One region of the Kitasatospora sp. NPDC004669 genome, then DNA from elsewhere that is predicted to be linked to it. Evidence: riboswitches for the same ligand, from Rfam matches in the RefSeq annotation. Region 1 holds a riboswitch; each other region holds the start of a gene.
What was found. A riboswitch is a leader RNA that binds a small molecule or an ion and turns the genes downstream of it on or off. The one in region 1 is predicted to bind thiamine pyrophosphate.
Positions count from the first base shown of each region.

Region 1 (2,256 bases):
GAGGAAGTTCTCCTTGTGGTGCGCCAGGCACCACGCGGCCATGATCGAGCCGCCGCGCGAGACGATGCCGGTCTTGCGGCGCGCGGTGAGCGGGACGTACCGCAGCAGCACGCCGGCGTGGACGGTCATGTAGTCGACGCCCTGCTCGCACTGCTCGATGATGGTGTCCCGGTAGACCTCCCAGCTCAGGTCCTCGGCCCTGCCGTCGACCTTCTCCAGGGCCTGGTAGAGCGGCACGGTGCCGATCGGCACGGGGGAGTTGCGCAGGATCCACTCGCGGGTGGTGTGGATGTTGCGGCCGGTGGAGAGGTCCATGACGGTGTCGGCGCCCCAGCGGGTGGCCCAGGTCATCTTCTCCACCTCCTCCTCGATCGAGGAGGTGACGGCGGAGTTGCCGATGTTGGCGTTGATCTTCACCAGGAAGTTGGTGCCGATGATGGCCGGCTCCACCTCGGGGTGGTTCACGTTGACCGGGATGACGGCACGGCCGCGGGCCACCTCGTCGCGCACGAACTCGGGCTCCAGGCCCTCGCGCAGCGCCACGAACTCCATCTCCGGCGTCACCACGCCCCGCTTGGCGTAGGCAAGTTGGGTGACGGCAACGCCACCGCGACCGCGCAGCGGGCGGCGCGGGCGGCCGGGGAAGACCGCGTCCAGGTTGCGCAGGTTGCCGCCGCGCGGCGAGGTGTGCTTGATCCCGTCGTCCTCGGGGCGCGCCTCGCGGCCGTCGTACTCCTCGACGTCGCCGCGCTGGCGGATCCAGGGGTCGCGCAGGGCGGGCAGACCGCGCCGCACGTCGGGCTCGTACGACGGGTCGGTGTACGGGCCGGAGGTGTCGTACAGCGGCACGGTCCTGCCGTTGGTGAGCTGCACCTCGCGGTACGGCACCCGCAGGTCCGGGCGGGACCCGTCCCGGTAGGCCTTGCGCCAGGCCGGGGTGGGGTAGCCGGTGCGCTCGCTGCTGGGGGCGCCCTGGGCAGACTGCGGCTGTGCTTCGAACGTGGTCATCTGACCTCTACTCCCTACGCCGGCATTACCCGGTCAGGTTCCTGCGGTCGACGCAGCCGTCGGTCCGTCCGTCGACGTCCCGGTCAGCGCCCTCTCAGCCCGGTGCTCCGAGCTCCCGCGTCGCAGGCGGTGTTGCCTGCACATGACGCCCAACACGGTAGCGAGCCGATCGCCGCAGGTCCAGACGGCCTTCGGAGGGAAATCCGGCACCGCGGCCGGCGCGGCCCGGCCGGCGGCCGAAAAGGCCGAGGCCCGGCCCCCGCGGACGGGGTGCCGGGCCTCCGGAGGTGCTCCGCCGTGCTCCCCGGACGGGGCGGCGGAGCGGGTTCAGTGCTTCGCGGCCTTCTTCACCAGGATCACCACGGCCGCCGCGATGCCCACCACGACCAGCAGCTTGATCAGGATGCTCAGCAGGGCGCCGACCACACCGAAGACGAAGGCGATGATGTTCCAGGCCAGCACCAGGACCAGCACCGGGATGACGATGTTGCGCACCCAGGAGGGCAGCGACTTCCAGAGCTCAGCCATGTCGGTTCCTCTTCTCCCCTCGGGCCGGCTGCCGTCCGGTGCCGCATCCCGCTTGCTTTCGATGCTTCGATCGTACGGTGGCCGCAGCGCCGGAACGAGGCCCAACGGCCCGGAGAGAACCCCGAGATCACCCCGACCCCGACCCCCGGGACAACCCCCGAGAGGTCGGGGTCGGACACCCCCCGGACGGGGGTCAGACCGGCCAGCGCTCCCCGCGCCAGGCGGCGTCCCAGAACATCCACTCGTAGCGCGAGGTGGTCCTGAAGTGCTCGACCACCTTGCGGCGTTCGGCCGTGGAGAGCTCCTCGCCGAGCCGGTCGGTGAGCGCCAGCACCCGGCGCACCACGGACTGGAAGGCCTCGTCGCCGTAGGTGGCGATCCACTTGGCGTACAGCGGGTCGGGAGAGCCCTGGGCGAGCAGCGCCTCGCCGACCCGGGCGTAGATCCAGTAGCAGGGCAGCACCGCGCCGAGCGCCTCGGCGAAGGACCCGCCGTAGACGGTGGCCAGCAGGTAGCTGGTGTAGGCCCGGGTGGTGGGCAGCACCGGTTCGGCGGCGGCCTCCTCGGCGGTGCCGCCGAAGGCGGTGAGGAACTCGGCGTGCATGCCCTGCTCGGCGGCCAGCGCGCCGACCGCGTCGTCGGCGAAGGCCCGGACGTCCTCCTCGCCGGGTGCCTTGGCGGCGCAGACGGCGAGAGCGCGGGCGTAGTCGCGCAGGTAGT
Region 1 covers NZ_JBEXKB010000001.1:322,386-324,641, reverse strand. The annotation lists gene thiC (phosphomethylpyrimidine synthase ThiC) at 1-1,008, opposite strand, end outside; TPP riboswitch at 1,003-1,137, opposite strand; gene ABZW30_RS01485 (DUF5326 family protein) at 1,336-1,536, opposite strand; gene tenA (thiaminase II) at 1,730-2,256, opposite strand, start outside.

Region 2 (2,256 bases), on a different contig from region 1:
CGGTGGCCGCGACCAGTCCGGGCAGCGGGGTCGGGCCGAGCAGCGGGGCGTTGTCCGGCGAGCCGGGGCGCAGCCCGGCGGCGGTCTCCACGAGCGGAAGTTCGGTGATGCCCGGTACCAACTCATGGGCATCGCGCAGGAGTTCGTACACCCCGCCGGCGGTGACGGTGGTGTCGTAGCCCTGCTCCTCGGTGGTCGCGCCGATCACCAGCTCACCGTTCTCGCGCGGCACCAGGTACAGGTGCCGGCCGCGCACCACCGCGCGGACGTTGCGGGAGAGGAACGGCCGGTAGGCGTCGGGGATTCGGAGCCGCAGCACCTGCCCCTTCACCGGGCGGATCGCGGGAAGCACGCCCTCGGGCAGGCCGGGCAGCCGGTGGCTGTGCGGTCCCGCGGCGAGCACGATCTGATCGGCGGTCACCGTCTCCCCGGTGCCGAGCCGGGCGCCGACCGCGCGGCCGTCCTCGACCAGCAGCTCGACGGCCTCGGTGCGCCGAGCGACGACGCCCGCGCGCTCACCGGCCAGCAGCAGTGCGGTGAGCAGCCGCCGGGGATCCACCTGGTGGTCGTTCGCGACGTGCAGGCCGCCGCGCACGCCGGGGGCCAGCATCGGCTCCAGTCTGCGGGCCTCCCGGCCGGTCAGCCAGCTCGACTCCAGGCCGAGCCGTTGGTGGAAGGCGTGCAGTTCGCGCAGTTCCTCGCGGTCGTCGGAGTCCAGTGCGACGGCGACCGTGCCGCAGCGGCGGTAGCCGGTGTCCTCGCCGCCGCTCGCCTCGGTGAGCTCGGCGGCGAAGGCCGCGTACCGCTCGTTCGAGGCCATGCCGAGGCGCAGCAGCGGCTCCTCGCCGTACTGCAGCTCGGTGACCGGGGCGAGCATCCCGGCCGCGACCCCGGCGGCCCCGCCGCCGGGGGAGGGGTCGACCACGATCACGTTCCGCAGCCCGCGCTGCGCGGCGCGCCATGCGACGGCGAGGCCGACGATGCCCCCGCCGATCACCAGCACGTCGGCGTGGGCGCCTGATGGCAAGCGTGACAAAGCTGCTCTTCTCCCTTCGCCGGTATGACCCGGATCAGGTTCGGACGGTCGCGGGCCGTGCCAGCCCGCCTCTCAGCCCGGTACGCCGGGCTCCCGTGTGGTCCACCCACCTTAACGCCGGGGGTCGGCCCGGCCGAAGGGTCGTGTGAGGGGCGGGACGGGTGAGCGGGGAGCTCGCCGTCGGGGTCCGGGGGTGGACGGCCGCCGGGTGCCCGCGCGGCGCTGAGTACAGTGACGGGCGTGGCAGAGCTGAGCGGAACGGATCAGGTGGTCGTCGTCGGAGCCGGGCTGGCCGGGGCGCAGTGCGCCCTGAAGCTGCGGCAGGGCGGCTGGCGGGGGCGGATCACACTGGTCGGCGAGGAGCCGCACGCGCCGTACGACCGGCCGCCGCTCTCCAAGGACGTGCTGCTCGGCAAGGCCGACGCCACCACCTTGGACATCGACTACGGGCAGCTCGGCATCGAACTGCTCACCGGCCGCCGCGCCACCGGCCTCACCCCCGGCGTGCTGCACACCGACGGCGGCGACCTCCCGTACGACTCGCTGGTGATCGCCACCGGCGCCGTCCCGCGCGTCCTGCCCGGCGCCGAGCGCGCGCACCTGCTGCACACCCTGGACGACGCGCTGGCGCTGCGCGCGCTGCTGCGCCCGGGGCTGCGACTGGTGCTGGTCGGCGCGGGCTGGATCGGCGCCGAGGTGTCCACCGCCGCGCGGCAGGCCGGCTGCGAGGTGACCGTGGTCGAGGCCGGCCCGGCGCCGGTGCCGGGCGCGCTGCCGTCCGAGGTCGGCTCGGCGATGGCCGCCTGGTACGCCGAGGCCGGGGTCGAGCTGCGCTGCGGGGTCGGTGTGGCCGCCGTCGAGCCGGGGGCGGTGCTGCTGGCGGACGGTTCGCACCTGCCCGCCGACGAGGTGGTGGTCGGCGTCGGCGCCCGGCCCGCGACCGGTTGGCTGGCCGACTCGGGCATCGAGCTGGACGGGACCGGCGCGGTCGTGGTGGACGAGGCGCTGCGCACCGGCCTGCCCGGTGTCTTCGCGGCCGGGGACTGCGTCAGCTACCCGTCGGCCCGCTCCGGCCTCCGGCTGGCCGTCCAGCACTGGGACCACGCGCTGCAGTCGGGCGAGGCAGCGGCCGCCGCCGTGCTCGGGGCGGACGCGGCGTACGACCCGGTGCCGTACTTCTGGTCCGAGCAGTTCGGGCGGATGGTCCAGTACGCCGGTCG
Region 2 covers NZ_JBEXKB010000031.1:66,939-69,194, forward strand. The annotation lists gene thiO (glycine oxidase ThiO) at 1-1,027, opposite strand, end outside; TPP riboswitch at 1,031-1,143, opposite strand; gene ABZW30_RS24755 (FAD-dependent oxidoreductase) at 1,268-2,256, shown strand, end outside.
Region 2: linked by a shared signal. The riboswitch ahead of thiO (glycine oxidase ThiO) and the one ahead of thiC (phosphomethylpyrimidine synthase ThiC) in region 1 are both predicted to bind thiamine pyrophosphate.

Region 3 (2,256 bases), 210 kb from region 1:
GCACCGCGAGCAGCGGCACGAACACCGAGCCGATCAGGCCGAGGAAGTTGCTGTAGGTGTCGGTGAACTTGTCGATCCGCAGCGCCAGCACGGTGGTCAGCACGCCGATCCCGCCGCTCAGCACCCGGCGGTCCACCCGCGGCAGCAGGTTCTGCAGCGACATCGCGGTCGAGTACACGTTGGCGAAGGACTGGTCCGTCTCGCGCAGCACCAGCACCAGCAGGAACAGCCAGCCGGCCCAGACGCCGAGGAAGGAGTCGAAGAGCTTGTCCGGGTCGCCGCCGGACTGCAGCAGCGCCATCAGGCCGAGCACGTAGCACCACACCTGGGCGATCGTGTAGCCGGAGAAGCTGCCCCAGAAGGCCGAGCGCGCGGTGCGCGAGTGCCGGGTGTAGTCGGCGGCCAGCGGGACGAAGGAGACCGACACCGCGATCATCGCGTCGGTGGCGCCGAGGAAGCCCTTCCAGTTGCCCGCGCCCGGGTCCGGCACGCCCTGACGGCCCAGCTGGACGGTGAAGTACACCATCGCCACGGCGACCGCGCCGGCCACGAAGCGTCGCAGCACCGCGATCGAGCCCAGCGGCCAGATCGTCAGCGCGGTGGTCAGCGCGCCCGCGAGCAGCACGAACAGCCAGCGGTAGCCGCTGGTGTGGGCGACGGTCTGCGCGCCCGCCGAGATGGTCAGCAGCTCGAACACGCCCCAGCCGATGCACTGGACGATGTTCAGCACGGTCGGCAGGTAGGACAGCCGGGTGCCGAACAGCCCGCGCAGGTTGGCCATCGCGGGGGCGCCGGTCCGGGCGCCGATCAGCGCGGCCACGCCGAGCATCGCGGTGCCGACCGCCGTACCGGCCACGATCGCGGTCACCGCGGCGGCCAGCGACAGCTCGCTGCCCTTCTCGCCGAGCACGGTGGCGGCGGTGGAGAAACCGATCAGGCTGACGCCCAGGTTCATCCAGAGCGCGAAGTGGTCCCGGAAGCGCAGGGTGCGCGGCGGCTCGGTGTCCAGCACCAGCGGCGCCTCGACCCGCTCGTCGGTCGCGGGGGCGGCGGCCGCAGCCGAGTCCGCCGGAAGATCGGGGAAATCCTTGGACGCGGGCGCGTTCGAAGAAGAGGATGGCGAAGCAGGCGGCATGGCCGATACTCCCTACGCCGGCATTACCCGGACAGGTTCCGGCGGTCAGCGCCCCCTCGACGGTCCGCTGGTTCTTGCCTTGGCGTACGGTCGACATGCGCACTCTCAGCCTGGTCGGTCCAAGCTCCCGCGTGTCAGTTTGGAGCGACAGGCTAACCGGCACGGGTACGAACGCCAAAGGCCACGGGGTGCGCGGTCCGCATCGCGGAACGTCCGGGCGGGGGGAGGGGAGCCCTCGACGGTCACCCGTCGGCGCCGTCGTCGGTGCCGGCTAAGGATTCTTATGAGTTCTTCAGAGGGGTCCTTACGGCAATCGAATCGTCGGTGCGAAAAACTATGGTTCTTGGTTCTGTCAGCTATGGAGGTCGTCCGTGAGCACCGAGCGCGAGGTTGGGCCCACCGGGCCGCAGGGGGAGCAGCCCGCGGGTCCCCAGGAGGAGGCTGGGTCCGCCTCCGACGGCACCGCTCAGGGCGGCCACAAGCCGACGATGGCGTTCAGCCGGGTGCCCGAGCCCGAGCCCGAGGCCAAGCCGGAAGCCGCTGACGCGGCGCCGGCCGACGGCGCTCCGGGCGGCGGGCACAAGCCGACCATGGCGTTCAGCCGGGTCCCGGAGCCGGAGGCCAAGCCCGAGCCGGCTGCGGCCGAGGCCGCCCCGGAGGCTCCGGCTGCCGAGGCCGTTCCCGCCGAGGGCGGGCACAAGCCCACCGTGGCCTTCACCAAGGTCCCGGCGCCGCAGGCCCCGGCGGCGCCCGCCGAGGAGCCTGCGGTCGACCCGGTCACCGGCTACATCGACGCCCCGCCGCCGGTGCTGCCGCCCGCGCCGCCCGTCGCGCCCGGCGCGGCGGCCCCCGCCGCGCCGGCTGCTGCGCCGGCCCCGGCCGCCCCGGCCCTGCCGCCGGCTGCCAACCCGTACGCGACGCCGTCCCACGGCGTGCCCGCCGCCGGTGCGCAGGAGCCGTACGGGGCCCCCGCCGCGGTTGCCCACGAGCCGTACGGCACTCCGGCCGCCGCCGGCCAGGAGCCCTACGGCGCCGCGCCCGCCGGTGCGCCCGCCGCCCACGGCCACCACCCGTTCGGTGCCGGCCAGCCGCTCGGCGGTTGGGGCGCCGGCCACGACGCC
Region 3 covers NZ_JBEXKB010000001.1:110,784-113,039, reverse strand. The annotation lists gene ABZW30_RS00535 (cytosine permease) at 1-1,135, opposite strand, end outside; TPP riboswitch at 1,128-1,276, opposite strand; gene ABZW30_RS00530 (trypsin-like peptidase domain-containing protein) at 1,507-2,256, shown strand, end outside.
Region 3: linked by a shared signal. The riboswitch ahead of ABZW30_RS00535 (cytosine permease) and the one ahead of thiC (phosphomethylpyrimidine synthase ThiC) in region 1 are both predicted to bind thiamine pyrophosphate.